2 linked regions of the Synechococcus sp. PCC 7335 genome follow. Each later gene encodes a partner of the first gene's protein in a complex. Links are inferred from orthologs where the notes say so. Each region holds a gene or a part of one and is shown on either strand. Other genes may lie near its edges. The genes, in order: accC and accB.

What was found.
Region 2: the proteins of accC (region 1) and accB are in contact, whole or in part, in a solved structure (PDB 8UXZ), measured with the Escherichia coli proteins. The link is inferred for Synechococcus sp. PCC 7335 from one-to-one orthologs.

Annotation. Positions count from the first base shown.
Region 1 is NZ_DS989904.1:1,813,215-1,829,579, forward strand. Bases 8,327-11,253 are described here. They hold accC (acetyl-CoA carboxylase biotin carboxylase subunit), read left to right. Parts: upstream 8,327-9,081; coding sequence 9,082-10,425; downstream 10,426-11,253. Other genes in these bases: S7335_RS08000 (chorismate lyase), read right to left, coding at 8,327-8,508; S7335_RS08015 (hypothetical protein), read right to left, coding at 10,508-10,867. Also shown: murein biosynthesis integral membrane protein MurJ, read left to right, coding at 1-78; S7335_RS07985 (S-layer homology domain-containing protein), read right to left, coding at 228-2,039; S7335_RS07990 (cation-translocating P-type ATPase), read left to right, coding at 2,342-4,867; S7335_RS07995 (Crp/Fnr family transcriptional regulator), read right to left, coding at 5,032-5,778; more of S7335_RS08000, read right to left, coding at 7,894-8,326; ispF (2-C-methyl-D-erythritol 2,4-cyclodiphosphate synthase), read right to left, coding at 11,617-12,093; tRNA (guanosine(37)-N1)-methyltransferase TrmD, read right to left, coding at 12,367-13,143; S7335_RS08030 (glyoxalase-like domain protein), read left to right, coding at 13,739-14,329; lgt (prolipoprotein diacylglyceryl transferase), read left to right, coding at 14,348-15,265; cobM (precorrin-4 C(11)-methyltransferase), read left to right, coding at 15,601-16,365. UniProt on the Escherichia coli protein: This protein is a component of the acetyl coenzyme A carboxylase complex; first, biotin carboxylase catalyzes the carboxylation of the carrier protein and then the transcarboxylase transfers the carboxyl group to form malonyl-CoA.
Region 2 is NZ_DS989904.1:3,755,631-3,771,801, reverse strand. Bases 354-3,086 are described here. They hold accB (acetyl-CoA carboxylase biotin carboxyl carrier protein), read left to right. Parts: upstream 354-1,337; coding sequence 1,338-1,835; downstream 1,836-3,086. Other genes in these bases: S7335_RS15915 (hypothetical protein), read left to right, coding at 2,288-2,689; efp (elongation factor P), read left to right, coding at 724-1,284; S7335_RS15930 (peptidylprolyl isomerase), read right to left, coding at 354-470. Outside these bases: more of S7335_RS15930, read right to left, coding at 1-353; S7335_RS15910 (glycogen/starch/alpha-glucan phosphorylase), read left to right, coding at 3,137-5,695; S7335_RS15905 (threonine/serine dehydratase), read left to right, coding at 5,806-6,777; S7335_RS15900 (YggT family protein), read right to left, coding at 6,890-7,195; S7335_RS15895 (hypothetical protein), read right to left, coding at 7,318-7,674; upp (uracil phosphoribosyltransferase), read right to left, coding at 7,843-8,493; phnC (phosphonate ABC transporter ATP-binding protein), read left to right, coding at 8,904-9,755; phnD (phosphonate ABC transporter substrate-binding protein), read left to right, coding at 9,836-10,897; phosphonate ABC transporter, permease protein PhnE, read left to right, coding at 10,986-11,861; S7335_RS15870 (helix-turn-helix transcriptional regulator), read left to right, coding at 12,014-12,379; S7335_RS15865 (ArsI/CadI family heavy metal resistance metalloenzyme), read left to right, coding at 12,463-12,924; S7335_RS15860 (permease), read left to right, coding at 13,006-14,046; phosphonate metabolism transcriptional regulator PhnF, read right to left, coding at 14,077-14,832; phosphonate C-P lyase system protein PhnG, read left to right, coding at 14,991-15,461; phosphonate C-P lyase system protein PhnH, read left to right, coding at 15,464-16,048; S7335_RS15840 (carbon-phosphorus lyase complex subunit PhnI), read left to right, coding at 16,053-16,171. UniProt on the Escherichia coli protein: This protein is a component of the acetyl coenzyme A carboxylase complex; first, biotin carboxylase catalyzes the carboxylation of the carrier protein and then the transcarboxylase transfers the carboxyl group to form malonyl-CoA.

The sequences.
Region 1 (16,365 bases):
GCCTTGCTGACGATTGTGCTCAAAATTCCTGAAGCCGATCTATTGGCGCAGCGCATTCGGCAAAAGTTAGGCCGCTGATATTTCATTGGGTGAGTAGCTCGGCATGAAGAACAGACTTGGTGCGGCTGAGTGATATGGCTGAATCTCTATGGGTTAAGTCTCTGTGACTCTAGTCTCTATGTTTCTAGGCTCTATGGCCGAAACGGCGATCGCGCCACTGCTATGCATCACAGCTTTCCTAAAATCAGCTGCTGAATAATCTCTGTGACTTCAGTTGCCATCAGGGCATCGACAAATCTAGCTTCTTGATCGATATCGCCCGTTTGCTGAGCGGCAATCAGCGTCATCCCAATTGAATAGTGCTGGTGGCTAGCGGTTGGATCGCAAGCTCCAACTCGAGGGAGATCGAATTCGGCTAGGGCGCAGTAGGTTAACTCAGTGCGATCGCGCTGATCGCTTCGACCAAACCCACACTTTGAGATAATTACAGGCGATCGCACCACCTCAGTTAGCGATAGCGTTTCCAAAGCGACATCAATATATCGAGCCGTATCTACGCCCATCGCCTGGATCAGGCTGCTCAAACTATGGCCCTGCACATTGGGGACAACTGCGCGCGGTGGCAGTCGCCAGTGCCAGCCCACTATCGTGATTAGTCGAGTGAGATCATAGGTCGAGACCAAATTTTGTCCTCGATGAGCCTGACGTGGCGATTCGAGTACCTTTTGGCCGTTTGCAGACCACAGCTCTGGAAACTCGATAAAGGGTACCTCACCATAGCGACCCTGGAATGCTAGCTGCTGATTGCCCGTGAGCTGCTGTGTCCACTTCTCTAGTCTCTCTGGCGTGGTGAATCGCTTAAACATGGCCGCTAGCGAGTTGGAAGTTGCCACCCGATTGTCATAAGATACAGTGCCATTTGCCAGCACATGAAACGGAAAGCCTGACCGGGAGCCAGCTGGATGTACGGAGCAGTCCCCAATCGGTACGTTAGGCGCGGCCTTATTGGCCTGCTCGATTACCTTGAGCAAAGGTAAAAACTTAGTGGCACTCCACATCTGTCGATTAACAAAGGCCTCTCGACCTAGCCAGCGAGATCTCAGCTCGCCTGATCGCATGGTTGATAGGCATACGCAAGCAGACAAGATATCGGGCGCCAGAAAATCTAGTCCCGTTGCATCTATTTCCGGGCGATCGCCCCGAATAGGATAAGTGGCGGTATTTTCTAGTGGTGAAGGTATTGCCGCTGATTGGCCTGTGATTGCCTGCGGCTCTGTTTGCTGTAGGTATCCGACTGCTTGAGATAGACGATTGCGAAATGGCGAACTTTGGATGCCTCGATCTAAAAAAGCGAGTTTCTCGGCATTGAATTCCGCTTCCTGATGAATAAATTTTTCAAATAGTCCTTTTCTATCTCTTGTCAGTGCCGGTTTCAAAGGAGAAGTTTCAGTAAGTTCTGCGACGGAAATTGCCAGTGCCCAACATAGTATCGCCGCCACTTCTCCTCTAGTGATTGATTGGTTGGGCAAAAAGGCTCTAGGTGCTAGCTGAGATTCAAATAGATTGGCTGCGATCGCCTGCCCAACAGCTTCTCGGCCATAGTCTGGAATTGCTGTGGCATCTGTAAACGTTCGCCTGATTAGTTGCTCGCGCTCGGCTGGCTCTGTCTTAGGAAGGCGAATTCTTGCAGTGGTTTGTTCAGCTGACAGGGCTGCCATCAACACTACGACTGCCTGCACTCTAGAAATGGCCTGCATAGGCAGAAATCGACCTGATCTATCCCCACTAAGCAGGCCGCGTTCTGAAGCCCAGGCGATTACCTCATTTGCCCAGTACTGCGGTGGTACGTCCGGAAACGGACGAGCCGATTGCCTTGTCGGTAGCCCTGGGAAACTTTGACGCATCAAGGCTGCAAACTCAGCTCGACTGACTACAGCAAGCGGACGGAATGTAGTGTTGGCATACCCGCTGATCATCCCTCGCTTCGCTAGAGCTACGATGCAGCCTTTAGCCCAATGGTGAGTAGTGTCTGGAAACATACAATTGACTTCGCTTTAGCTTTGCAGGTCATTTCACAGACAACAAAACCACCTCGAGTGTGACTTTGCGCCTATCCGCTGTCTGTCCTAGACCGCTCTAGTGACCTCCTCCCATTGGGAAACTCTAAGTCTATAGTCGCGGTCAAACACTTTTTGCTCAAGACGATTTCCAAGATGATTACTTACTAAATCTCAATATGAAATCAATAATTTATTCGCTGGGATCACTAACAAAGCCAGAAAAGTAACGTAGGCTCAAAAGAGAAATTCCTGACTGTATCTACCTTTAAGCCACTTTTTGTATGAGCTTGCCTGCTGCCCCACCTTCTCGACCCATCGAAAAAACGACCTCTAATCGGACGAATGCTCTCAGCAAGTCTGACTCGAATCTGCCAGTCTCGCCTAACCTTTCGACCGAATCTGCTGAGCCTCAGACGATTGTGCTAGATATCACAGGCATGATGTGTGCGGGTTGTGTCAGCACTGTAGAAAAAAAGCTAGCACAGTGTGACGGGGTGCTCACTGCTACAGTCAACCTATTAACTGAAGTAGCCGCGCTAGAGTGCCTACCTCAAGCAGATGGCAGGGCAATTGCGCAGGCTTTAACCGATGCAGGCTATCCATCAACGCTACGCCAGGCCAATATCACGGGACTAAGTGCTGAGTCTGACTGGCTAGCTAAACAAGAGCAAGATCAGCAAAATCAAATAAGTCGGTTAGCGATCGCATCGATTCTGCTTGCCTTCTCTGTGCTTGGTCATCTACAACATTTTGATCTTCGCGGTCCATTCAGTACGCTACTCACCTTGCCTGTCATCACGACCTTGTGGTTTCATGGCACGCTCGCTACGCTGACCTTGCTATTTCCGGCTAGAAAAATCCTAGTGGCTGGGTTTCAAGGCCTTAGGCGTGGCACGCCCAATATGAATACGCTAGTTAGCCTAGGAGCGCTGAGTGCCTACCTAACGAGTCTAACAGCCTTGCTCTTTCCCCAATTGGGATGGGAGTGTTTCTTTGACGAGCCAGTGATGCTGCTGAGCTTCATCTTGTTGGGGCGAACCTTGGAGCAACGAGCCCGCTTTCAATCCGCTGGGTCTTTGCGATCGCTAATTGCGCTTCAGCCGCCGTTTGCCAGACTAGTCCCTCAACCTACGCTGCCTAAGCAGTCTATTAACACTGCTACTGCGAGCCTCAAAGTTCCGGTGAACCAGGTAAAAGTAGGCGAGTGGCTACAGGTTCTTCCCGGTGAAAAAGTCCCTGTCGATGGCATGATCGCGCTCGGTGAAACTTCTCTAGACGAGTCCATGCTGACGGGAGAATCTATGCTGGTTAGCAAGCAACCGCAGGATACTGTCTTTGCCGGTACGCTCAATCAATCGGGTGCCATTACGCTTCAGGTCACCCGCACTGGCGCAGAGACTACCCTGGGCCAAATGATTCAACTGGTCGAGACGGCTCAAACTCGCAAAGCGCCCATCCAAGGATTAGCCGACATCATCTCTGGCTACTTTACCTATGGTGTCTTGGTTTGTTCTGGGCTGACCTTTTGCTTTTGGTACTTTGTCGGTATGCCGCTGTGGCCAGAAGTTGCTCAGCTAGCGATGGGACATGCTCATATGCATACAGCGCACATGCCTGCCGTGGGTGATTCTTTGCAACTGCTAGTAAGTTTGAAGCTGGCAATCGCGGTCGTTGTTGTCGCCTGTCCCTGTGCTTTGGGTTTAGCTACACCCACTGCTATCTTAGTCGGCTCTGGAATAGGCGCCGAAAAAGGGCTACTTATCCGTGGCGGCGATATCTTAGAAGCTACCCAAAAAATTGACACGCTTGTCTTCGACAAGACAGGTACGCTAACGACAGGTTCACCCCAGGTAGTTGATTGTATTTCCTTTTTGGATGAGCTATCTGAAGATCAGCTGCTACAGTTAGCAGCAACCGTCGAAAGTGGAACTTGCCACCCGCTTGCCGTTGCTATTCAAAGCGCCGCGGCGCAAAAGCAATTACCAACCTTAAACGCTAGCAACTTTCAAACGAGAGCCGGGTCGGGAATTAGTGCTGTCATTGAATCTACTGATTGCTCGAATTCATCCTCTGACCAAAGATCTCATCAAACAATTGCGTTGGGGAACAAGGATTGGCTAGCAGAAAATGGCTGCTCTATCGATGCGTCTGTAGACGAGATGGCTAGAGATATTGCCAAAGCTGGTAAAACCGTTGTCTTCCTTACAAAAGAACATCAGCTGATTGGTTTAATCAGCGTTGCAGATCAGCTGCGATCCGAAACGACCAACGTGTTGTCTGAGCTGAAATCTATGGGCATCTCGATACAGATTTTGAGTGGCGATAGCTCAGCTGCCGTTCGAGCGATCGCACAGCAGCTCGGTCTTGATTTAGCCCACGTACAAGCCGAGGTGAAGCCAGCAGAAAAGTTGAGTGCGATTACTGCTCTTCAAGCTGCTGGACACCAGGTCGGACTGATTGGTGATGGAATTAATGATGCGCCTGCTCTTGCCAAAGCAAACGTGGGTATCGCTCTGAACTCTGGTAGTGAGGTGGCGATCGCCACCGCTGATATTATTTTGATCAACAATAACCTCACTGATGTGCTCACCGCGATCAAACTTAGTCAGGCTACCCTGAACAAGATTCGTCAAAACCTAGCTTGGGCCTTTTCCTACAACCTTATCTGCATTCCATTGGCGGCGGGAGCCCTGCTGCCAGCGTTTGGCATATTTCTCAATCCAGGCTTTGCAGGTGGACTGATGGCCGTGAGTTCTGTCGCCGTTGTGCTGAACTCTTTGAGTCTAAAGCTAGGTCGCGCCTACTAAAGGACTACTAAAGACAGTATCTAGAGGAAAAAGATGCCTTAACGGCTCAGCTCATTCGTTAAATGCGAAAAATGAGTCCGGCTATCGTAGCTATTGTCAACTGGTTGGGTACAGTTCTCTGGCTGAAATTCTTACAAAACAACAAGCAAAGCAGAAAATTGCTTCTAGCGCTGTATCTTCCAATCACCAGTTCCATGAGGAATGCAAATCAAGTTCTCATCATAGCTTTGGATCATGCCTGCCTGTCGCAGCTTGCCCATCAACCGAGTGACTGTTACTCGAGTCGAACCAATGGCGCTGCCAATTTGAGCATGAGTTAAAGGGAACGGCAGATAATAGCCCTGTTCACAATGTTCACCATGCTCATCAATAAGTAGCGTCAAAAACCCTAATAGCCGATCGATTGTTCTGCGCTGACCTAGCGTGCTCAGCCACAGCATTTTACGTTGATGCTGACGCCGAAAAGCGTCTAATACTTCTTTTTGAAAATGAGGCCATGTCTCTAAATCATTCCAATAGAGCCAAATCACCGTGGTCTGATCCACATGTGCAAAACTTTGTAGGGAAAAAGGTGGTTGTGCAACGACCTCGAAAGGTTGCCCTGCACCTACAAATCCTAAGAATGCTTCTTCCGACGCGACTAAAGGCATTCTAGTGTTGCTAGTGCTGCGCTTTGCCGTAGCACTAGTCTGAGCGTTTCCCAATAAACGAACTGACCCTTTTTGCACTAGATAGAGTAGTCCAGGACGAGCCGGAATCTTCTCGTCTTTGTTGAATGTTCGGCAGCGGTAGTGTTCAGCCGCCCAATCAGAAATACGCTGCCAAGCCAAAAACGGGCGAGTACTATCCGACTGTGGGAAGGACATAGTAGGCGAAGATAGGTTGGGGTTAAGCGAAGTAGATAGTGTCATCTATAGATAAGGGAGAACGTCATAGAGTGAGTAGATATTGGGCGAAGGAGAGTGACTTTATAGGTTTTCTCTGTGATTACACGGAGAAGACAAAGCTTACTTTTACAAAGTTGACGTCTGACTAAGTAGAACCGCTGATGAGTGCCATTGATAAATGCTCGATCAGAAGTATTCGTACAGTTGAAGCTGCAAAGCGGACTTCTAAGTCAGCACAACACTACGTAAGCGCTGATGATGTTAGTAGATTAATATAAATTGTTGGATTATGTATGCGTAAATTCCGTTCTTTATTACTATTTCAGCATTCGTCGGAAGCCATCAAGAATCGGTATTAGAAACCAATGAGAAAAGCTACAGTAAATACCCCTAAAAATCTGAACTAGTTCTCTGAGGTAGCTATTTATTCTCTTCGAAATTGATTTTTCCACCTTCCTCAAAAGCGAACCCACGATGGTGACAAAGCGTCGCATGGCAACTTCGCAGGTATTGGGGGGAAAGCATTGTCCGCGGTGAGCCGTGTCTCCATACAGCTTACTCAAATTCAATCCTATACAACCTGCACTATCTAACTAACTATATAAGCGCTACCGATGACCAATAAAGCTATCAGTAATATGGCGAGTTTGCTAGTTGAATGGATAAAGTGAACAGGGCATGAAAGCTTACAGAATAGATTTGCTTTAATTGTTGGAATTCTTAGACGAATAACTGGGCTATTTCACAGTGCCAATCAGACGATAAGAAGATATCTTTGTTTCCCAACACAAAAATGACGAGCCACGTTCAAGACGATAGAAACTTCGACTTTCTTCTCTATGAAAATTGGGATATAAAACTTCGGATCTATCTCGAACTCAACACTTTTAGGAACCTACAGTATCTGTAACTTTTGAAACAGCTTGAACGAGTAAGGAACACCTCAATTCTTTTTTGGTGAAGTTATGAACCAGAGGATAAAGAAAAATTCTCTAGCAAGAGATGGTTAGCGCTACCGCTACGAGCGCAGTCTTACCTCTGTTTCCATTTATCAGCGCTTGATAAATTCCATACGACTGAGTGAAGATCTCTTAACCTTCGTTCCCTACGTATATAGCTGTGCCACTTTAACTAATGGACTCCAAAGATGACAAAAGAGAGATCTTCTCTTATAGTGATATTGTGTGAGGAGCGAACCAGTTAAGGACACCGAGACGAAACACGGCCAGTCGTCGGTGTCCTTTCTGATTTTGATTTCTGCCCCGCTTATAGGTTTAGTTCGTCGACTAGCGCGACTTGCCTCGATTAGCAGGTCTCAGTGTTCATAGGAAAGTGCTAAGTAGGTGAACGGATGTCGTCTTTAGCAACTAGTCCTCCAACCAGTGTAGAGTGCCAACCAGTGTAGAGTGCCAACCAGTGTAGAGTGCCAAGCGAAGAATGCTAAACTCGTCAGACATTTAACTAAGTAGTTAGCATTGAATAGATAGCAACTAAGGACACTACAAAGCGGAGTTAGATCACTTGAAGATTTCGACTTCAACTGCTGGTAAAGTGCCCTTCAAAATTTCCGAAAAAGTGGCGAGACAAGCACAAGCCTCTAGTCGTACATCAGGACATTACAAACCATAGCGCAATTACCAATCACTACCATCGGAGCGCTATGAGCACACCTAAATACCAGTATCGTCTTTAGACTGAGACTGCACCCTAGGAACAATCAAACCTTGGGGATAGTCGAAGAGCTAATCAATTAGCGAACAATAGAAAAGACGATTGTTTTGGTGCCATGACTACTCCTGTATATCGTCTGCTTGTGTGCCTATTGCAACCAATGCAGTAGTAGTCGTGTTTTACAGACCCTCTCTCATATCTGCTACATGGAGAGTATACTTTGAGCTAGGAGTACGGAGTTAGCATCGAGGTCGAGCAAACACTTTTGAGCAAACACTTCAGCTTGATGACGCGTAAGGTTCCTCAAGTGATTCCTTGGTAGCTGGGATTGAACCCGAGACCTGGCGATCGACGAGGTGGCTAATAGTTTAAAGGCGAATATAGGAGAAGCTGGAGATTACTCAGGGGCAAGTGATCGTTGCAGATAGTCCGTGTCATCCTGAAGCGCAGCTTTGCACAGACAAAATCCTAACTACATTCCGAACCCATCGGTCCTAAATACCGAATCAAGTAAGGAGAAAACACCTCGTATATCAGTGTTAGCGGTTGCCCATGGTGCCAAAACAAATAATGCCGTCCCCAAAACGGGCCCTTTTGCTCAAATGCCTTCTCTAGAGCGGTAGAATAACCAAACTCAATTCCTTGAATATCTCTATAGAGTTCCGTGCGTAGTTTAGCTAGGCTAGCCCAAATCGGTAAAGCGCGATTTTCTAGGTATTCGTCTACATGACTAGCTTCCCACCAAGAGGTAGCATAAGCTAGTCGCTGACCAGAAGCTGTCCGCAGCCAGACCTGACGGCGCAAATGTGGGCCTGGCACTTGTGCAATGGGCAAAGGTGCATAGTCCCCACCTGCGGCTACAGGCGACATATCGATGACATCGACCTCTGTTGGTTCACGGGTTAGTAGCTGCAGATGGCGCGTTGGCGAACCATCTCCTAGCATCAATATCTGCCATGCCGGGGAAAGCTGATCGTGAGGCAGCCCTCGTTTCACAACAGATTGATTGCCTTGCCATAGAGGTTTCAAAGCATACCAGGTAGCTGGTTGAGTCGAAGAAAGAGCGGAAGACGCTGAAGCCAATGTGTTTACAAAAGTTTATATCCTTGCTCTTATCATAGCGAACAAGTCATAACCAGCGAACAAGTCATACCTAGCAAGTTGCAAACAATAGAAAGCGACAAAAGCGGGACTATAGAGATAAGGTTACGCAATTATCTACCAAAGTTGTAGAGTCGAACCTTCTAGATCAAACTCTTTAGCCTGTGTGTTTTGCTATGACTTGCAACCAAAATGAATTCGGAGGGATTCTATTTTCACTAAAATCTGACAGCCAAAGTACAGAAATCCTATTACAGGAGCCCTGTGGCCACAACCTGTCTTGAGCCTATGCGGATGGCGAGACTCGAACTCGCAAGGCATGAGCCACACGCCCCTCAAGCGTGCGTGTCTACCAATTCCACCACATCCGCAAATGATGGCAACATCGACTTATAACAATACGGCATAATGGACACCTTTCGACAGTTTCTACGGATACGTTTGCTTTATGTAGTTACGGCGAGGACTAAAGCCTTCCACCAAAGTAAAGAGGGGTAGAAGGATGCGTGATACGATCAGCTTCTTGATGACTTAGCAGCAAATGCTGACCGCTAGATGAGCTTCTCTAAAATTTTGATTGCCAATCGTGGTGAGATCGCACTACGGATTATTCGCACGTGCGAAGAAATGGGAATCGCTACCATCGCTGTCCATTCCACCGTTGATCGCAGTGCTCTCCATGTTCAACTAGCTGATGAGGCCGTCTGTATTGGTGAAGCCTCCAGCAGCAAAAGCTATCTCAACATTCCAAATATTATCGCTGCTGCGCTCACGAGAGGCGCAACTGCCATTCATCCAGGCTATGGTTTTCTGGCTGAAAACGCTCGATTCGCTGAAATCTGCGCTGACCATAATCTTGTTTTCATTGGCCCTACTGCGGCGGCGATGCTGGCGATGGGTGATAAGGCGACTGCTAAAGCGACCATGCAAAAGGTCAAAGTACCTACCGTTCCAGGTAGTGAGGGTTTGCTAAATAGCCAGGAGGAGGCTGCTAAACTTGCTGCCGAAATTGGCTACCCAGTAATCATTAAAGCAACCGCAGGAGGGGGTGGGCGTGGTATGCGTTTGGTACGCGCTCCCCATGAGCTTGGAAAAATGTTCTTAGCTGCTCAAGGAGAGGCAGAAGCTTCTTTTGGTAATCCCGGTGTTTACTTAGAAAAGTTTGTCGAGAACCCACGTCATATAGAGTTCCAAATTCTAGCGGATAGCTATGGCAATGTTGTTCATTTGGGCGAGCGGGATTGCTCCATTCAACGACGCCATCAAAAGCTTTTAGAAGAAGCTCCTAGCGCCGCTTTAGACGAATCATTAAGACAGCAGATGGGTGCGGCGGCGGTCCGGGCTGCTGAGTCTATCAACTATGTGGGTGCTGGCACGGTAGAGTTTTTGGTGGACCGTACGGGCGAATTCTATTTTATGGAGATGAATACCCGCATCCAGGTTGAACACCCTGTCACAGAGATGGTAACGGGGATCGATCTGATTGCTGAGCAAATCCGGGTGGCCCAAGGCGATCGCCTACTATTTACTCAAGCCGATATCCAACTACGTGGTCATGCCATAGAATGCCGGATTAATGCAGAAGATCCAGAGCACAACTTCCGGCCTAATCCCGGTAGAATTAGCGGTTATCTAGCCCCTGGTGGCTTAGGGGTTCGGATGGACTCTCATGTATATACCGACTATGAAATTCCACCTTACTATGATTCGCTAATCGGCAAACTTATTGTTTGGGGTCCAAACAGAGATACAGCGATTCGGCGTATGCAAAGAGCGCTTAGAGAATTTGCTATCACTGGTTTGCCAACGACTATCGGATTCCACCAAAAAGTAATGGCGCATCCGCAGTTTGTGAAAGGAGAAGTCTTTACAGACTTTGTGGCAAATATGATGGAATAGCTCGCCGCCCTAGAACAGAGCGCTATCCGTAATGGCTACTTAGATTAGATATTCGTATAGACGGACCGTTTATACAGACGGACTATGTAATAGCTGCCTCTTCGGTAAACCTAACGCAACGAATTTCAACGTGAGCCGTTCCCTCTACGTTAGCTGCTAGTGCTACTAACTGATCTAATAATGTTCGTGACGAGACAACACCTGTCAAGATAACGACACATCCGCGCTGACGGACCTTCAGCTGGCTGATGTCTTCTTTAACAGATTGATTAAAGCACCTTAGAACCCTATTAGCTAAGCCGTTGTAGTCGTACTCGCCTCGGATGCCAATGCGTTCCGGTGGGCTAGTAGAAAAGCCCTTAAGTGGTGATAGCTTTGTCGCGCCAAACGGATTATGCACGGAAGGTACTAACACAACTGATGATTCGCCTACTCCATTCACGCTCTTATCCTCCACTTGTCAATAAATATTTCAAACGAATATATTTCCTTCGTTACCTTGCTAATTCCAGCTGAGCTGTGTTCTGAACCCGTTTACGTACTTTTGGTTTCGCTGCTATCTCAGCGGTCTCGCTTCTACAGGTATGGTTTTGCTTGTACGCTTCTATATTCAAGAACTTAATCCGCTTCGGTGAAATCTCGACACCATCTTGTACCTATCAGGAATTCTTGATAGTTTTATCGCTCACTTTCTCATCGTCTAGCCCAGAAGAGTTGCTACTCTGTGCAGGAGAGCGATGGGAATGTCCCCTAGATACGGCTCTAGCTGCCTAATAGAGATAATTGCCTTTCTGTTCAAACCCAATAGTGGGAAAAACACAGACGTTTAGTGAATCTTTACAAATAGCTTTCAGAAGAAATAGCTAGACCGGTGACTGGTACTGTAAGGATTTACAAAGATTGTATAAGTAGTATAAGAAGATTTACGTATATTTTGATACCTCAATAGGGTTTTTGGACGGGTTTTACGTAGTTTTGGCTAGGTTTTTGAACTTTTTATACCAAACTTGCCCTATATAGTAAAAATATGATGAAGCCTGTTTCCTAAAAGATAGAAAAGGGCAATTCATAGACTGGCATACTAAATTTCGACGCCAGCTCTTTGTACTCTACTGAGTTGAGTATCTTACTAAGGGACTTAGAAATTATACGTACTAGGTCTATAAACGGATGCTAGGACTGCAGCAACTACTAGGACTGCAATAGTGCCACTGCGTAGGCAGCAATACCTTCTTCTCTCCCAATAGGACCAAGCTTCTCGTAGGTGGTCGCTTTGATGCCAATTTGATCAGGCTCGATAGAGAGGGTCGTTGCTAGTCGAGTCCGCATGTTGGGAATATGCGGATTTAATTTCGGCTTTTCAGCAATGACAACGCTATCAATATTGCAAACGTGCCAACCGCGATCGCCTACCAGCCGGTTCACTTGAGCGAGCAGCACCTGGCTATCTGCACCTGCCCACTTAGGATCATCGGGTGGAAAGTACACCCCAATGTCTCCTAGGCTCAGTGCGCCTAGCATCGCGTCCATAATGGCATGAGTAAGCGCGTCGGCATCGCTATGACCCAGTAGCCCCTGCGAGTGAGGGATATCTATTCCGCCTAAAATCAGCTTGCGGCCTGCGTGTAGACGGTGAACGTCAAATCCATTGCCAATCCGAATATTCATAGGTAAGAAGCTTGCTCGCGTTATCAAGATATAAAGCGTTGATTTATGACGCTTACTCCACTCTACGCTTACTCAACTTTATATAGCGCTTCTCTGATAAATGAAACGAGCGCGAGTTACTTGACCAGTTGTCACATAAGGCTGTCAGCCCGAAAACTGCACCTCAGTCAAGGGTCCAATGCTTATAGCGTCTTCCCTGTTGCTTAGAATATCTTTATCGGCTGAACCCTCAGCAAAATGCCAAGCTGATTACCAAGAAAAGCACGAGAAAAGCTATCGCTCAGTGCTATCCTGCCAACGTTTAAACAGATCAGGCCGACGTTGTTGTGTTCGCTCTAGCTGCTGTTGCTTTCTCCATTGGGCGATCACACCATGATTACCAGACATCAGCACTTCGGGTACAGACCACTGCCGAAACTGCGCAGGTCTCGTGTATTGCGGATAGTCAAGTAAATTGGCTTCAAAACTTTCATACTTTAAAGAGTCAGTTTTTGCTACCGTACCTGGCAGCAGCCTAACAACGCCATTTAGCAAAGTCAGGGCCGGAATTTCGCCACAGGTCAGGACAAAATCGCCTAGAGATACCTCTTGGGTGGTGATGTTCAAGACGCGCTCATCAACGCCCTCATAGTGTCCACAAATCAGCACTAGCTGATCGTAGCTAGCAAGTTCTTTAAACAAAGCTTGCTCCATAGTTCGACCCTGCGGCGTCATCAAGATCACAGCCCTCTTGGGCATGATAGGCAGCGATTCAACAGCAGCAAATATGGGCTCTGGCTTCATCACCATGCCCACACCGCCGCCGTATGGAATATCGTCTACCCGATGATGCTTATCGGTTGTGAAGTCCCTTGGATTAGTGATCTCAACAGTCGCAATCTGTCGCTGTAGCGCCTTCCCAATCAGCCCAGATTCAAGCGGAGAGACAAAGAACTCTGGAAAGAGGCTGACGATATCGAACCGTAAAGGGAGTTGTCTTTGTCTTGCTACTATTGAGGGTTCTAGCTGTTGAGGATCTAGAGGATCTAATAGAGAGTCCATAAGCGGCACTGATATTTTCTTGGCCTCACAGAGATGATACATGGAATCTAGTTGTGCATCCGATCTAACAATGCTGAAGCAATAGCTAGTACAGGCGGTGCGATCCCATAGGCTGAAATCAAACCATAATTTCTTCGCTAAAGTTTTGAGTGGTATGGCGATGTCAGCAGGCGTCTAAGCTCTGCCTTTTATTGATGATCCTGACTGCTATATAGCGGTAAATTAGTAAGGCCTCTATAAGCGAACATTTCAACTGAAAACTTTTGCCAATCTCAAAGCTCAACTAACCCCGCCTCCGCTGAAGAAGTGTCAGCTACTAATGGATGTTTGAAACATATTGTGCGCATATCAGCTAGGATTAAGCGTCCTAGAGTTTGAGGCGGGGTATCAAGCTCTAAGTGCGCAGCTTGCGCAAACGCTAATTCTCCTTCTGCTTAGAGGTAGTGGGTCCTACCTAGTTCACTCAAGATATGATGCTAAGGCGAGCAACATGGTTTGCTTGCCTTAGCTTTGATGCTTACTAAGCTTCCCGAACCCCTCTACAAATCGATCACAATTGCTAAGTTGGTAGACTATAAACCAACATCACCTTTCCTTTAGCGCGATGATAACTAGCTCTGCATTGAACGGAATAGTCGCCAATATTCCGCTAGATACGTTGGTCTCGACCCAAGGCATCATGGTGATGCTGTTAGTAGCCTACGCGGGTGCAATGTGGGCTTTTTTACGCGGTGCGCCCAAGGTTCATACTGTGATGGTCTCTGATGTAGAGGTTGCCCGTCGATTTTACGAAGGTATGCTCAGCTTGTCAGCAGCAGATGTCCCTTTGCACTATTACTACAACTATGAGCAGACCTTAGGCACAGCCGGTATAGATCCGATGATGGGCGCTTCAAGCTTTGGCCACTTCGGCGGCCCGCATCTTGGCGGCTTTCCAGAAGAAAGCTACGGCGGCTCTGATGGGCTGTGGTATCAGCTCAAGAAAAACACGCAGCTTCATGTCATTGGGGGGGCGAGTTTAGGTAATCGCAATCGGCAGCGGCACGTTTGCTTTGACCACGACTGCTTGGAGTATTTGCTGATGCAGGTACAAACTAGAGGCATCCGGCATAAGCTAAGACGCGATCGCCCGCTCAATTTTCTAGTCAAAGACTTTAATGGTGAAGTGATCGAAATGGCCGAGGTTGAAAACTAGATGAACTTGTTTAACCTCATGCCCGTACACTCGCCGCGATCGCCGCTACTGACTGGTCTACTAGCGGTTTTTCAATCGCCAGGGCCAGATATTGTAAGTATTGGTCCTTTGACGTTGAGGTGGTACGGCTTACTGATTGCTTCAGCTGTTTTGATTGGTGTAGCCCTATCGCAATATCTATCCAGAAAACGAGGCATTGACCCAGAGAAAGTAGGCGATATGGTAATTTGGCTTGTCGTGGCGGCGATCCCCTGTGCGCGCCTTTACTATGTCCTATTTGAGTGGTCATCTTACGCTGATCGCCCTGGCGATATCATTGCTATCTGGAGGGGGGGAATTGCTATTCACGGTGCTGTGATTGGTGGCACCCTCGCGACTATTCTTTTCGCAAAACTTAATCGGTTATCTTTTTGGCAACTGAGTGATGTTGTTGCTCCGTCGCTGATTTTGGGGCAGGCGATTGGTCGCTGGGGAAATTTCTTCAACTCAGAGGCCTATGGAGCGCCGACCGATTTGCCGTGGAAACTGTTTATTCCACTCTCTAATAGACCGCCTAGTCTACGTGAGTTTGAATACTTTCATCCTACTTTCCTTTACGAGTCTCTGTGGAATTTAGGCGTGTTTTCGCTGCTGCTGTGGTTGTTTTTCTGGGGGTTGAAGCGGCCTCAGAAGTTTAGAGCCGGAACGCTGTTTTTAGTTTATCTAATTGCCTATAGTCTTGGCCGGGTGTGGATCGAGGGACTACGAACCGATAGCTTGATGTTTGGTCCAATCAAGATGGCCCAGCTGGTAAGTCTGATTGGAATTGCCATAGGTAGTGCGGGTCTGGTTTGGACCTATGGCTTGGGTAAGCAACTGCCTGATACCGTACCAGTGAGTCGATTGCGAGCTAGAGAGCGGAAGGCCAAAGATAAAAGGGCCAAAGAAGAGCTCTAAAGACAATATGTAAATAGATAAATATAAATAGATAAAATCAAAAAAAGAAAATCAAAAAAAGAAAAAGCTCCAAAGGACTAAAAAAGACCTTCAGAGCTCTGAATCAGGGTGCATCTACATACCAACATGCAGGATTTTTGGACAGCCTTTTGTGATTCACGTTCACCTTTATTTAGTCTTCAAGAAACGGCTGTAAATAGTAGTGAATTGATGAATACTGACGTCGTATAGCAACTTTATTTGATGTTGGTTCGTACTTATAGTCGCCTTAAAAACAACTTATTTTTAACCCGTTCCGTTTAGTATCTTTTTAGACTCATGATTGTAAGGTTTGCATGGATTTTCTGACTCATTCTACTCGGCCTGTGCCGGCTGTTTATATTGTTGGTGCGGGTCCAGGCGACCCAGAGTTGTTAACAGTTAAGGCTCAAAAGCTTATTGCACGAGCAGATGTTTTGGTATACGCCAATTCGCTAGTACCGACGCAAATTTTACAAACCGTTCGTGCGGATACTGAGAAGGTTGCTACTGCGAAGATGACACTTGAAGCGATTGTGCCGTTGATGATCGAACGAGTCCGCTCGGGAAAGTCTGTAGTTAGACTTCACTCGGGCGATCCTAGCCTCTATAGTGCTATTCACGAGCAGATGCTCAGGCTGAGCGAAGCGGATATTCCATTCGAGGTCGTTCCTGGTATCAGTGCGTTTCAAGCAGCGGCGGCTAAGCTACAGGTTGAGCTAACGATTCCAGCTCAGGTACAGAGTATTATCTTGACTAGAACTAGCGGACGAACGCAAGTTCCTGATACAGAAGAGTTAGCGGGCCTAGCAGCTCACCGGGCTAGTCTGTGTTTGTATTTGAGTGCTCGGCATGTCTTGGCGGCTCAAACTCAGCTGATGGCTCATTATCCGGCTGATACACCTGTAGCAATTTGCTTTCGAGTGGGATGGCCTGATGAGCAAATCAAGGTAGTTCCGCTCTATCAGATGGCTGCGGCTAGTCAGGCGGATGAATTGGTGCGAACAACGCTGTATATCATCTCCCCAGCACTTGCACATCGAGCGGTGATTAAGCAGTCAGCCCTCCAGTCAGTCCCTGCA
Region 2 (16,171 bases), 1.9 Mb from region 1 along the record:
AGCAGCTGCTTACGCTCAGTCCAAACGCCTTCTTTGTCTTCGGCCTCGATTGCTTCACGAATAGGCTCTAGTCCGCCTGCTAAACTATCGAGAATCTGATTGGCCTGCGCTTGGCGATCTTCTGGCACGCTAGCTAGAATCGCGTCTCGCTTTCTATTGAGTACTCGTTCTACTTTATTAACGTCTTTCTTCATGGGTCCCCAGCGCTTACTGCGCAGCCATTCAGAAATCTCTTCTAAGTCGCCTTGAATCGACCGGATCTCCTTATTGTCAATCGGTAAAGCGTAGCGTAGTAGAGCCGCACCGTCTGTGATTGCATTTCCTGGCGGCAGCCCAGCTAGGACAGGCGCTAGAACCGGATTAAGCGCGATCGCCTGTGCAGGCATCACGGATGTCAATAGACACATCGCGGATAGCAACAGACTAAAACAAGCGGCTTTGATCAGACTTTTAAGCTTTCGCAAATTCATGGCTTGATTGGGAGACTTTTGGCGTTCAGCTTTGATCTTGCCATAGTCTGGGTCCCTCACCCCCAGTCACCCGCCGATGCTGTAACCCTTGTTATCAATTAGTACGCTCACACTATCTGCCATCAGCTAGCTAACTTTATCAGCAGGTCTAGCCCGTAGTGAGGCTGTTAATTTATGGAGCATAATTAGCAGGCAACTAACCGCCGAGCTGTACAATGATTGCCGATTGCCTTAGCACCTTTTAGCTATCATCATGATCTCTAGCAATGATTTCCGCACCGGTACCAGTATCGAAATCGATGGCTCCGTGTGGCGCGTCGTTGAGTTTTTGCACGTCAAACCTGGCAAAGGCTCTGCTTTTGTGCGTACTAAGCTGAAAAATGCGCAGACAGGCAACACGCTCGAACGGACTTTTAGGGCGGGCGAGATGGTGCCTCAGGCAATACTTGAAAAGAGAAACAAGCAATACACCTATAGAGACGGCGATCAATACGTCTTTATGGATATGGAAACTTACGAGGAAAGTCGGCTCAACGCTGATCAAATTGGTGATGCTGTGAAGTATCTCAAAGAAGAAATGGAAGTAACCGTTTTGACTTGGGATGAGCGAGTTCTAGAAGTAGAACTGCCCAACACTGTCGTTTTAGAGATCACTCAGACTGATCCAGGAGTCAAGGGTGATACGGCTACTGGAGGAACCAAACCTGCCACCGTTGAAACGGGCGCTCAGGTGATGGTACCGCTGTTCATTTCTCAGGGTGAAAGAATCAAAATCGACACTCGTAACGATACCTATCTAGGTCGTGAAACCTAAGGTTGTATGATTTGCGCACTAGCTATGAACATTTTTAATATGGGATTTTACAGGTGAACTTTAAAGAACTCTGCGAGTTGGTAACGGCTATAGACCAGACTGACATCGCTGAGCTAACCCTAAAAAACGATGAATTTGAACTGACGCTTCGTAAACCTTCTGCGCTCCAGCCAGAAGTTGTTCTTAGCGCAGCTCCAAGTACTACGCCCGCCGCGCCCATTGAGCCAGCAGCACCAATCTCGCCGCCGGCTCCTATTAGTACGCCAGCAGAGCCTACTACTCCGTCTACACCAGCGATTGATGCGTCTTTAGTCGAGATCACCTCGCCAATGGTCGGTACGTTCTATCGATCGCCCGCGCCGGATGAGTCTGCCTTCGTAGAAGTAGGCGATCGCATCCAGTCGGGTCAAACAGTATGCATCATCGAGGCAATGAAGCTAATGAACGAGCTAGAAGCCGAAGTGTCTGGCGAAATTGTAGCCATTCTGGTAGAAAATGCTGAACCGATCGAATTTGGACAGCCACTGATGCGAGTAAAACTTGCTAAGTAAGTTTTTCCAGCCTATTCTTTCAACCCACTTAAGCCCACTTAGTAGTAGGCTGCTCAAATTCACTTTTGTCAAAAACTGTAGAAAAGCTATATCTAACCAAAGCTAATACTCACTAAACTAAAGCGATCAATTAAAGCGACCAATTAAGTAGGGATTTGCTATGTTGTAGTGATATTGCATGCCACTTGCCTACAGAAGGCATCTACTAGGCGCAATCAGTTAGGGGTGATCAGTCGTAGATGCGCGGTTCTCTACAGTCGGATAATCCTTGTGAATTAAGATGACTCATCTTTAGTTGGCACGGTATGCTGTGCCAAAGCATCACCTGAACTGACGGAACAAACATCTTTGTATCCTAATAACTAGCAGAACTAACGAAATCTAAACACTAAGCTAGTAAGTCGAATGAAGTAGGACACAGAAGCAAGCAGCATATTAAGAGGAGGAAGATTATGACAGAAGGCATGATGAAGAACACCGCCCGTCAGGAGCAGTCTACTAGCACTCGACCTGCCGCCGCCGCCACTTCAAATTCTTCGAGCCGACTGTACCGCCGATTAGAAGAAGCCCTCCACGCCGGTAGCGAAGTTTGGTTTCGTATGCCAGGGACACGCTTAGTGGGCATACCTATCTATCTAGACGCAGAATATGTCGAGGTGGTCGATGTTGATGTGGCTGAGGGATTCGAGGACGAGGAATTACCTGACGACCCCTACCAGCGCACTGTTTGGCTAATTCGTTTAGAGGAAATTAGCGCTATTTCCTATGCTACCGATCGCTGGAGTAAAGAGCGTTTTGAACGCCTGCTAGAGCAATCTCAAAAAGATGATGGTCCTGCGGATAAACCTCGCTAGATGCTTACCTTACGCGCTCAGCGATCACGTCGTAGATATACATAGTATCCACCCAATCTAGGAATAGCCCAGTAGTCAGAACAGATACTACTGGGCTTTCACTTGTAGACCGCACGGTAGCTGAAAGTTTTGCTTTCCTATTCTTTTTTCTTTAGTTCTATGAGCCCGCAAACGCAAACGACACGCTAGGAAAGAGTTAATAGCGATCGCCAGTGGGCATAATTACCTAGCTTTAGTAGTTAGCTTTACCGTTTGTCGCTGCATCTTATGACTTTATGTAGGTTAAACCCTAGGAGGCAAATGTCCATATAACCTTGAGTGATTGAAATTTGACTTAAATTAAGTCTTTTAGCTATTAACTCAAGCAAAAATTCAAGGGAACAGCGTCGATAAACAGACCTCAGCCAACCTGCTTATATTGCCCCCCATCCATCTATCTGGTGACTTATGCAATCCAAAGAGATCAACACACCACAAGTACGTTCCACTATCCGAGTGGAAGATGATCGTACTGGTCTAACGCCAGAAACACTAAAACGGGCGTTTCTAGACAACTTGTTCTATGTACAGGGGAAATCGCCGGAGATTGCCTCTATACAGGACTACTATATGGCATTGGCCTATACGGTGCGCGATCGCATGCTGCACCACTGGCTCAGCTCGGCAAGCACCTACCGGGCTCAAAAGTCGCGGACAGCGGTCTATTTATCAGCAGAGTTTTTGATGGGGCCGTATCTAGGAAACAACCTGATCAACCTAGGTCTATACGATGTAGTAGACGAAGCCATGGCTGATCTGGGCCTAAGTTTGCCCGAAATTATGGCGCAAGAGCAAGAGCCTGGTCTAGGCAACGGTGGTTTGGGTCGACTAGCGGCCTGCTATCTAGATTCGATGGCAACGCTACAAATTCCCTCTCTAGGCTATGGTATTCGCTACGAGTTCGGCATCTTTAAGCAAGAACTTCAAGATGGCTGGCAGATTGAGCGCACCGACAAGTGGCTAGCTAATGGTAATCCTTGGGAAATTGTTCGGCCGCTGTGGGCTCAAGAAGTTAAGCTAGGTGGCTATACCAAAGCATATACCGATAACAAAGGCAGCTACCGGGTAGAATGGGTGTGCGATCGCGTCGTTAAGGGCGTCCCTTACGACACAGCTATTCTTGGCTATAAAGTCAACACAGCCACTACGCTCCGTCTGTGGAAAGCTGAATCGCCTGATGCTTTCGACTTTGAAGCTTTTAACCACGGCGACTACTCCGGTGCGGTCAATTCCAAGGTAGTCTCTGAAAACATCTCCAAAGTGCTCTATCCCAATGATGAGCACCTAGAAGGTAAGCAGCTACGCCTAGAGCAGCAGTACTTCTTTGTCTCTTGCTCTTTGCAAGACATGATTCGAATCATGCTGCGCGATGGCATTCCCCTAGAACAATTCCCAGAAAAATATACGCTGCAAATGAACGATACGCACCCTGCGATCGCCGTCGCAGAACTCATGCGTCTACTCATCGACGTTCACGAATTTGAATGGGATAAAGCCTGGGAAATCACCCAAAAATCCCTTGCCTATACCAACCACACCCTTCTGCCCGAAGCCTTAGAACGCTGGCCTATTGGCTTGTTTGGCAACTTACTTCCCCGCCATCTTGAGATTATTTTCGAAATCAACCGTCACTTCCTAGAAGATGTCAGACTCAAATTTGGCCAGGACAACGAGCGCATATCCCGCATGTCTTTGATTGACGAGAGCGGTGGTCGCTATGTTCGCATGGCTAATCTTGCTTGTGTGGGTAGTCATGCCATTAACGGTGTTGCGGCCCTTCACACAGAGCTACTCAAAGAAACTGTACTTAATGACTTCTATCAGCTCTTCCCAGAGAAATTTATCAACGAAACCAACGGTGTCACGCCTCGTCGCTGGATGGTACTCAGCAATCCTAAACTTACTCGGTTGATCAATCAGCGCATTGGCGACGAGTGGCCCACCGACCTGTTTCAACTCAAGCAGTTAGAATCGTTTGCCGATGATCCGGGCTTTCGCACTGAATGGCGACAGATCAAGCAAGCAAACAAAGAAGCCTTAGCCGTACGCATTGAAAGGGCAACTGGCGTCAAAGTTAGCCCTACCTCGATGTTTGACGTACAGATCAAGCGTATTCATGAGTACAAGCGTCAGCAGCTCAACGCACTGCACATCATTTCGCTCTACCACCAGCTCAAGAGCAATCCGGATCTAAACATTACGCCACGCACCTTTATCTTTGCGGGTAAGGCAGCGCCGGGCTACTTTATGGCTAAGCTCATCATCAAGCTCATCACCTCTGTGGGCCGTGTAGTCAACCGCGACCCAGACATTCGCGATCAGCTTAAAGTCGTTTTCTATCCGAACTACAACGTTACGAACGCACAACCTATTTACCCTGCCTCTGATCTTTCAGAGCAAATTTCGACCGCAGGTTTTGAAGCATCCGGTACAGGCAATATGAAATTTGCTATGAACGGCGCACTGACTATTGGAACTTTAGACGGTGCCAACGTTGAGATTCGCGAAGAAGTTGGCGATGATAATTTCTTCTTGTTCGGACTTCAGGCACACGAAGTTGCTGAGCTCAAAGCCACGGGCTACAGTCCCCGTAAGTATTATGAGGAAAATGAAGGGCTCCGTACCGTCATCGACCTGATTGGCTCTGGTGTCTTCTCCAGCGGAGATACAAAGATGTTCAAACCGTTAATTGATAATCTCTTGAATCAAGATAGATTTATGGTCCTAGCTGATTATCAAGCCTATGTCGATTGTCAAAAACAGGTAGACGCCGCTTATAAAGACCAAGATAACTGGGTTCGCATGTCAATTTTGAACGCGGCTCGTATGGGTAAGTTCTCTTCTGATCGAGCTATTCAAGAATACTGCGATCAGATCTGGAACATTAAGCCTGTTCCTGTGGAGCTACAGGAGTACACCAAAACTCTATCGATGATGACAGATAACAGCACTCGCCTACCCGTATAGCAGAGTCTCTCAGCTTAGAAGAGACTGCCTTAAGCGAAAGTTGATATTTCAGGAGATGTGAACAAAGGCCTTCGGTTTCTCGATCGAAGGCCTTTGGGTTAAATAAAGAAATGAAGCCGGAAGAGTTTAAACCGCTCATTGAAAACGTCTACAGCATTATTTCTCCCTACGTTCGAGAAACTCCAGTTATTAGGTCAAAAACAGGTAGCTTTGGTCTAGATGCTGATCTTGTTCTAAAGTTAGAGCTGTTTCAGCACGCGGGCTCTTTCAAAACAAGAGGTGCCTTCTCCAAACTTTTGAATAGCGCTGTGCCATTAGCTGGGGTGATTGCGGCATCAGGAGGCAACCATGGTGCGGCAGTTGCCTACGCAGCAAAAAAACTGGGCTATCCAGCTGAAATCTTTGTGCCAACCGTTTCTTCTACAACTAAGGTAGATCGGATTAGGAACTACGGTGCGTTCCTTTCTATAGGTGGCTGTGACTACTTCGAAGCCTTGGACAAAAGCTATGTTCGAGCCGCACAAACGAATGCCTTAGTCATCCATGCTTTTGATCAGTGGGAAGTCATTGCTGGGCAGGGGACAGTAGGGCTGGAGTTCGAGAAACAGTCTCCTGATCTCGATACTATTTTGGTATCGGTAGGCGGGGGTGGTTTGATTGGAGGGATCGCCGCCTGGTATCAAGGTCACTGTAAGGTCGTAAGCATAGAGCCAGAAAGAGCGCCAACTCTACATGATTCTATGGCAATAGGTGAGCGAGCGATTGTAGAAGTCGGCGGTATTGCAGCAGACGCTTTAGGCGCTAGGCAAGTTGGTCAGATGATGTTTCCAATCGCCCAGCAATACGTAGGTGAATGTGTCCTAGTTGATGAAGATTCGATAGTAAAGGCTCAACAGCTACTATGGGATCAGTGGCGGATCGTAGCAGAGCCTGCGGGAGTTGTACCGATTGCTGCTTTGATCTCAAAGCGGTACGTGCCGCAACCAGGAGAAAAGATTGGCGTGCTGATTTGTGGAGGGAATGTAAATCTATCTAGCTTTCTAGAAGCACTGGGTGCCAACGTCAGCCGCAATAGCTATTAATTGGTTGTTTATTGTAGTGATGACCCATCTAAAAGTTCGGCTAAAGGGTGTCTAAGCGAGCTTTTAGATGGATCGAGTAGCAAAGTTTAGCCTTGGTTAATAGGCAGAGTAGTCAGTAAGCAGAATAGTAAGCCATTGCAACAATTTGATTACCCGCGCTGGCTACTAATCCAGAAAGTATCTGTAGCGCAAAGATAGCGATGATGGCAGAAAGATCCAGGCCACCGATTGGCGGTATGATGCCGCGAAATATGTTCAAATATGGGTCCGTAAGCTGCGAAAGCGTAGAAAATACAGAATTAGACCAGTCAATATTGGGAAACCAACTGAGTAAGATACGAATAAAGATTAGTACAAGGTAGATACTAAGGAATGTAGACACTCCTTGAATGATAGGAGCGATAATCTGTGCGGGCATAGGTCTATAGGATAAGCGTCAAAGTGTGTAAGTAGTCTTAGCGTCTAAAAGAAGCGTAAGGTCCAAATAATGACTTGTATTTTAACTGATCGGCTCGCAATCGGGGGGTAACCCCTAATTCACTACAGAATTGAATCATTTCGCGCTTGGACAGATTGATCTTGTAGGCTGGTCCTAAGTCCAGAAGATGCTTGAGCGTTGGGAGCATCATCGTTGACTCTTCCCATTTGCAAGCGAGCATCTTCAATAGCCATGTTTAGCTGGGAGATTTTATCTTCTAGGCCGCGTCTGGCAATTTCCATTTTTTCTTCAGCGCTAGCTCCTTCAAAGTGGCGCCGGTTCTCATCCGAGATTTGGGCAAAAGTATCGGTTTCGTCAAGGCGTAGGCGATTGCTAGCGAGCACACCAACAATGCCGCCAATGATTCCTCCTACAAAAGCTCCGGCGACAAATCCACCCGCAAAGTTATTCTGACTCATGACTCTCCTTAATTCTGACTTCCTCTCTTTATGTCTGTAGATATCAATAGCGTTTTTGAGACGGGCTTCATAAATTTATAAATGGACTCTTAACAAGCTGGCAATGACATAGCTGAGAGATGACGCTTGTATTTAAGGCATCAAACCAAAAAACGATGTGTCGAGAGATTATGTGCCAAAAGTGCGATCGCCTGCGTCGCCCAACCCTGGCACAATAAATCCATTCTCATCTAATCCCTCATCGATAATCGCTGTATACACCCCCACCGTTGGATACGACTCAGCAATCTTTTGCAAGGCAGGTGGGGCAACGACTACCGAAATGATTCTCACCAGTGCTGGGTCTGCGCCCCGCTGGGTCAATTCAGCCATTGTCGCCATCATCGTGCCGCCTGTTGCCATCATGGGCTCACTGATCACCACTCTAGTGTTTGGCTCGAACCTTTCTGGCAGCCTGTTGAGATACCAGAAAGGTTCGAGTGTTTCCTCATTCCTAGCCAACCCAATATGATAAGTATAGCTATTCGGTAACGCGCTCTGAATGCCCTCTACTAGCGCTAAACCCGCACGCAAAATAGGAATTACAACGACTGGTACATCTGGGTCAACAAAAGTCGCCGGACATGTTGTCAGAGGTGTTTCTATTGTCATATCCGTAGTTGGTAGCCAGTCGCGCACTGCTTCGTAGGCTAGCCAGCGTCCTAACTCTGTCATTCCGCTGCGAAAGACGCCTGTTGGTGTAGTGGCGCTACGGACAACGCCTAACCAATGCTTGATCAAGGGATGAGGTGGAACGTGAATACGCAGTTGCGGAGCCATAAAGCTAGGACGAGAAAGGGTTCCAAACCATCATACTGCTGGGAAGAGAAGTATAGCGATTTGCTGTAGGCTTAGCCCTTTCGCAGCTGTATAGATCTAGCCGTATAGATTGAGTAGACCGATAAGCGATCATTTCACTTTGATAAGGAAATAAGGATTGCAGATTCCGTGCTGTAGTCTCTGATGAGAGTGCGGGTCTAGATGACTGATGAGTTGGAGAGCCCATGGCCCTAGCCTACGTTTTGGGGTGGTTTTTGGACCTTAGTTCTTTTGTGGTTTCACTTTAGAAGTACTCACTGTTCTGTATCTTAACCACGATTTTACTTCTCAATAATCTTTAGACTACTAAAGCTTAAATCATCGTATAAGTCTCTGTGATTGAGTGTTGAGGACGTTGCGATGCAAATGTTTTGGTTTCTGTCAAAAACGAAAGTGTAGATACTTCTAAGTCTGACTTTGCACCACCGACCCTGTCAGCGGTAGCAGTGTCTCGCCTTAGTAAAAGCTTCCGTAATATTCCAGCGTTGTGCGGTGTTGATTTGACTATTAAAGTCGGAGAGATGGTGGCGCTAGTGGGCGCATCTGGCTCCGGGAAGTCTACGCTGCTTAGAACGATGAACGGTTTGCAGCTTGCAGATAGTGGTGAGATAAAGATATTTGATACGCCGTTGCAGGCAGATGGAAAACTCCATTCAAAAGCGCGACGATTGCGTAGTCAAGTTGGCTTTATTTTTCAGCAGTTTAATCTCGTCAATCGTCTCAGCGTTTTAGAGAATGTACTGATTGGCAACTTGTCTCAGGTTTCACCTTTACGCTCAGCTTTTCGTCTTTTCAGCAAGACGGAAAAAATAAGGGCTTTATCAGCGTTAGATAGAGTTGGAATTTTGAACCAAGCCTATAAAAGAGCTGCGCTGCTTTCAGGCGGACAGCAGCAGCGGGTGGCGATCGCCCGCTGCTTGATGCAAGGGGCAAAGATAATCTTAGCCGACGAACCTATCGCTTCGCTCGATCCAGAATCGGCAAGACGGGTGATGGAGCTGCTAGTCGAACTCAACCGGACAGGCGGGTTGACAGTGATTACCTCTTTGCACCAGGTGCAGATGGTTCGATTCTATTGTGATCGCGCGATCGCCCTACGAGACGGAACCGTTCAATACGACGGACCTATTGTTGATCTTCTAGACGATCGCCTCAGCAATATATATGGCGCTGCTGCTGAAGAGCTCGTTCACCGTGGTCACGCCGAAATTCTAACCAGATAGCCTTTGCTTAGCGTTTTACTAGTATTTTTCCTACTGCCTAAATTTTTTATTTGAACCTACAGGAATCCTCGATAACTCCCATGCGAAACCCTATCAAAAACACCACGTTCACGAAATGTGCAACGTTCTGCTCTGCTGTGCTCTTTAGCACTACCGTACTGGCTAGCTGTAGCGGTAGTGCCACTGTAGATGAACAAACCTCTGCGGATCCTGTCGCCACCGGTGGCGCTTGCGCACCTGAACTAACCGAACTCGAGTTCGGAATCATCTCTACTGAGTCTCAAGCAAACCAAAAGCCAAAGTGGGAACCCTTCGTCGCTGCACTTTCTGATGCACTTGGTCGTGACGTAAATGCGTCTTATGCGACGGACTACGCAGGCGTCATCGAAGCGATGGGCGCAGGCAAAGTTCAGATGGCTTGGTTCGGCGGTAAATCTTACATTGAAGCCGCTGAGCGCTCTGATGCAGAAGCGTTTGCTCAGACCGTTGGCTCTGACGGCAGTAAAGGCTACTACGCTTATCTAATCACGAACAAAGAGAATCCTATCCTGGCTGATATCGATGTAGAAGCTGGCAACGGCGACGAGTACGTTGTTGAAAACGCAGGAAATCTAACCTTCGCTTTTAACGACCCTAACTCTACCTCCGGTTTCTTGGTGCCTAGCTACTATGTATTCGCTCAGAACGATGTGAATCCTGAAGAAGCGTTTAGCGAGTTGGTGTTCGCAGGTAGCCACGAAGCGACTGCCCTAGCAGTTGCCAACGATCAAGTAGACGTTGCTACCAACAACAGTGAATCGCTCGTAGAAGTTGAAAAGAACGATCCCGAAGCGTTCGAAAATATTCAAGTCGTTTGGACTTCTCCTGAGATTCCTAGCGATCCTATCGCGTACCGTAGTGATTTACCAGATTGCTTGAAAGGAGAGATTCAAGACTTCTTCTATAGCTACAACGACGAGACAGTCCTTGGCCCCTTGGAATGGAGTGGCTTTGACGAAGCTGACGACACGACTTGGAACACCGTACGCGAACTAGAGATCGGAAAGACTATTCTAGAAGTTCAAAACGACGACAGTTTGGATACAGCTGCTAAAGAAGCTCGTTTAGAAGCGCTAAATCAAGCGTTAGAAGCAGTCAAATAAGCGCTAGCTACCTACAAACAAACCGACTTAGACCTCTTGTGAAAAGAAAAGCTAGGTCGGTTTATGTCATTAAAGAACGTTTTGTTATATGTCTCTTTTTACTGATAAGAAATCTTCTCTGAATGACTCAGACAAAAACTTTACTGAACAGTATGAGCTATCAGTATCGCCTGCTGTTTTGGAGATGCAAAAGCGTGATCGCCTAACCTCAGCTCAAGTTGTTAGACGGCTAGCAGGCATCACCACAACTATCGCCATGCTCTGGTACGCCGGTGTCGTTAGTGAGATTGACCTCGCGGAGCTACTCGAGGGTGGCGGTACGATGGGAGAGTATGTCGGCCGCTACTTTCCACCAGATTTTTCCGACTGGTCATCCTATCTTGCTGACATCATCGAAACTATCGGTATGGGTATATGGGGAACGCTACTTGCCGTATTTGTGGCCGCGCCGCTCTCTATCCTAGCCTCTAGTAATCTCTGTCCCTTTTGGATTGTGCAGCCCACAAGAAGACTATTGGACGCGATGAGAGCCATCAATGAGATTGTGTTTGCGTTGGTATTCGTTGTAGCTGTTGGCTTAGGCCCTTTTGCAGGCGTACTTGCTATCTTCGTTCATACTGCTGGTATTTTAGGAAAGCTCTTTTCTGAAGCGATTGAGAATATAGATGTTGGACAAATCGAAGGCGTACGCGCTACAGGTGCTAGCAAACTTCAAGAGATTCTCTTTGGTGTGGTTCCTCAGGTAATTCCACTCTGGATTTCCTTTGTGCTCTATCGGTTTGAGTCTAATGTACGCTCGGCTACCGTGCTTGGCATTGTCGGTGCAGGGGGTATTGGCGTCTCTCTCTATCAAAGCTTTCGCTCTTTTGACTACACGAAAGTGTGTGCAATTTTACTGATTCTTATTGTGGCAGTCGGTTTGATTGATGCAGCGTCTGCGTGGCTGCGACGACAGTTTATCTAGTGCAGAGAGTTTTTGCTAGCAGAGTCGCGAGCATAGGACTTCGATCAAAACGTGCCAGCCTCTGTGCCATCGGTCTAACCATTGTAGATATTGGTCAATTTTTTCCTAGCATCCTCCATTTCGATTATTATGAAAATATGGAAGTAAGTGCTATGGACGAGTCATCGCTTGAGGATCTAGCAGATGCATTTGCCGCTTTAGGTCAGCCGTCACGGCTGAGAATTGTGCGTCTGCTGCTGTCTGCTTATCCTGAAGGCTTGCCTGTTGGGGAAATTCAGAAGGAGCTAGGGATTGCAGGCGCAACGCTATCCCACCATCTTGATAAGCTGCGTCAGGTAGGCATTGTGACCTCTAAAAAGGATCGGCAGTGGATTTGGTACCGCGCTGAAGAAAAGTCGCTAACTCGCTTAATTGACTTTTTGTTTGAGGAGTGCTGCACGCGCAACCACGTCGTGAGCATCGAGCATGTTGGTCAGACCATTGCTAACAGCGCATCGAATCCTGGCTGCTGTGACTGACTTCTATTTAGCGAGATGGCGTTAGCAAGATAGCACCTTCTTATTCTTATTTCGATATTTCTAGAAATGTCTAAGGAGAAATAATGGCAACCTACAAAACCCATATTGCATTGAAAGTTTTTGATGTAGAGCGTTCTGTTGCGTTCTATCAAGCTCTATTTGAGACTCCACCTACTAAGCACAAGGTAGGCTATGCCAAGCTTGATATTGAGAATCCATCTTTAAATTTAACGCTGAACGCTACTGGTACGCCTCTGCAGACCGGGAAGCTATCCCATTTTGGGATTCAGGTGGATAGTGCAGACTCAGTGGTTAGCGCGATCGCCCGACTAAAAGCCGCCGGACTCAACCCCTCAGAAGAGTTCAACACAGACTGCTGCTATGCCCTACAAGACAAAGCCTGGATTAGTGATCCGGATGGTAATTTCTGGGAAATTTTCGTAGTCCACGTTGCAGATACTGCACCTGAACTGAATATCGATACGGCTTTTAGCCAACCTGAAACCGCTGAGAAAGATTACTGCGCTCCCACTTGCTGCAGGTAAACCGTCGATTTTTCCAAGGTCGTCTTTCAGCTACAAACCAGTACTTATCTAAGTGTACTTACTTAACTCAGGAGATAACTTATGGCTGTTAGTGTGCTCACTCGATTGAACCGCAGCGTGCGGCGACTAGATAGCGTGTTTTTAGCAATGGCATTGATCGTCTTAGCGCTCACGTTTATTGATCCTGCGCAAGCTAACGTCAGCCTTACTGCTACCCTTTGGCATCTTGTCGAGGTCACGCCTTTTCTACTGCTCTCTATTGGGATTGCTGCTTCTGCCCAGGCTAGCGGCGCCGATAATCTGATTGGAAAAGCATTTCAAGGCCGCGTTGCTGTCATGATTCCAATCGCGTCACTATTTGGTGCACTCTCTCCTTTTTGCTCTTGCGGCGTTATTCCGCTAATTGCTGCGCTGTTGACGATAGGGGTTCCGGTGGCGGGCGTTATGGCTTTTTGGTTATCATCACCGCTGATGGATCCTTCTATGTTTGTGCTGACGTTAGGCACATTGGGGTTAAAGTTTGCGATCGCTAAGGCTGTCGCAACTGTCGCCATTGGGCTGCTCGGCGGTTTTGGCACACTATTGCTCATTCGCCTAGGCGTTGCAAAAGCGTCTTTCTTCGATCCGCTCAAAGAAGGTGCAAATGATGGCGGCTGTGCTGGCAGCAGCGTTCGGAATCCAAAGCCTGTCGTCTGGTGGTTCTGGCTAGAGAAGAAGCGTTGGCAGAAGTTTTGGAAGGGAGCGCGCAAGAGCGCCTGGTTTTTGGGCAAGTGGCTAGCTCTCGCTTTTCTGCTAGAGACTCTGATGCTGGCGTATGTGCCTGATGGTTGGATCGGCGCAGTGGGTGGGGATGATAGCTTATTTTCAATCGTTGTGGCTGCTTTTATCGGTGCGCCTGCCTATCTCAATGGATATGCGGCCCTACCGCTGGTCGATGGACTCATCTCTCAGAGAATGAATCCTGGTGCAGGTATGGCTTTCTTGCTAGCAGGTGGGGCGACTAGCATCCCGGCGATGATTGCAGTGTTTGCATTAGCACGTCGTCCTGTTTTTTTCGCGTATCTCGGCTTTGCCTTTATAGGCTCTGTTCTAGCGGGTCTTGTCTTTAGCGCTGTTATCTAATCTTGGCTTTTGTCCAATCTTCCGTTGTCCTTAGTCGTGGGTTGCCTTGCTCGCTTTTGCGACGTTATCAAACACCATTTCCATGCGATCGCCCCTTAGTCTAGCGACGCCGTATTCAATCAGTCGTCCTTGCTGGTCTGCGTTCACCGACTCTGCCAGTAAGATAGCTTGATTGAGTGGCAGCTCTAGCATTTTGGCATCGCGCGGCTGTACAAGCCTTGCGGATACTGACGTGCTTAGGCGGATATGGTCTATTGCGTAGCGATCACGTAGCCACCGAGAAATCGAGCCAACTTCTACCAAATACGATATGCTCTCTTCGCTCAATAGATCGGGGAATCGTGCCAGCGGGAAGTAGCCACTGCCGACGCTGATCGGTTCGTCGTCTGCCGTTCCTAAGCGCTCTACATGAGCAACAGGCGCGCCTTGCTCGATACTCAATTTCTTCGCTACCGAGACATCAGCTGAGACTTCAACTGCTCTGATAAGAGTAAAAGCGGCACTATGTCCCTGCGCTTTGAGCGCTTCGTTGTAACGCACTCGCTGACCGATGGCGTAGCGGATGGGCGCGGCCACAAAGGTGCCGCTACCGCGTTGGGAGCGCAGCAGTCCTTCTTGCTTGAGCAGTGATATGGCCTGTCGGATGGTGTTGCGGTTGACACTGAACTGCTGTGATAGCTGTGATTCTGGAGGAAGGCGATCGCCCACTTTGTACACACCCGCCTGAATGTTGTTGCGGAGCTGCTGTGCAATCTGCACGTATAGCGGTGCGGCGGAGTGAATCATCAATTTAGTCAAAATGTATTTGAGTCGAGATGTATTCGACAACACTTAGTGCCGAGAAAGTCTTGCAGAATTTGAAAGCATACGGCATACTCTAATCCTAATCCAAATTGTCTATACATCTAGGCTAATTAGTCTAGCCGGTTACAACTAGAGTATCTATGACTATGAATAGAGCAGACAGACAGGCATGGATGGCTGTATTAGCGAAAGCGCCTTTGGACCTATTAGAGCAGTGTGTGAGAAATTTGGGTGATTTACCTAAGTATCGTTTTTTGAGATCGCCCGAAGTCGGCCTGACGATGGTACGCGGCAGGGCAGGCGGCGGGGGTGAGGCCTTTAATTTAGGAGAGATGACAGTGACCCGATGTGTCGTTCAGCTCACAACATCTGTAGGCACAAAATCAGATGAAGAATCATCTGGGTTTGGATATGTGGCGGGCCGCTCTCAAATCCACGCTGAGCTTGCCGCTGTCTGTGACGCACTACTACAGCAGCATCGGTGGCATTACCAGATAAAGTCCACTGTCATAGCGCCGCTGCAAGCAGCCTATCAGCGTCACAGTCGGGAAACTCAGCAGCAGACAGCCGCTACGCAAGTCGAGTTCTTCACCTTGCTTAGAGGAGAGTAGTCATGAGCGCAGCGATACTGCCTGGCTTCCAAGACACAGTCCATGACGCTCAATGTACCTTCAAAAATCTGTTAGAAGCGCTCTCTCATCCCGGGCGTCCTTACCGCCTTCGAGTAGATATCACTGCACCTGATGGTCTTACCCCTATTTGCGCCGCGGCTTGCCTTTCACTTGTTGATATAGAAACCGCTGTTTGGTTGCAGCCTAGCTTACCAACGTCGGTGCGAAACTGGCTGCGTTTTCATACGGGATGCCGATTTACAACAGACCCCAGTGAGGCCGATTTCGCCGTTGTTGCAAACTTTTCTTCAGAAATTGATTTGAGCGCTTTCAATTGGGGAAGTGCTGAATGTCCTGAACGCTCCACGACGCTACTTGTTCAGGTCAAAGGACTTGATGGTGGTGAATCTAAGCAACTTAATGGTCCTGGCATTTTGGGAAGTCTTTCTTTTTCGCCTAGATTGCCTGCTGCCTTTTGGAAGCAGTGGCCCGAAAACAATACTCTCTATCCTCGTGGCCTGGACTGCTTTATGTTTGCTCATGATTCTGTTGCTGGTCTGCCTCGTACTACTCACGTTCACAGTTAAGCCTATGTCCTACGTATCTGTAAAAGGGGGCGAAAAGGCAATTCGGAATGCGGAAGCTTTGCTAAAGGCCCGTCGCAGGGGCGAACATACCCTTCCTGAACTCAGCCTTTCCCAAATAAAACA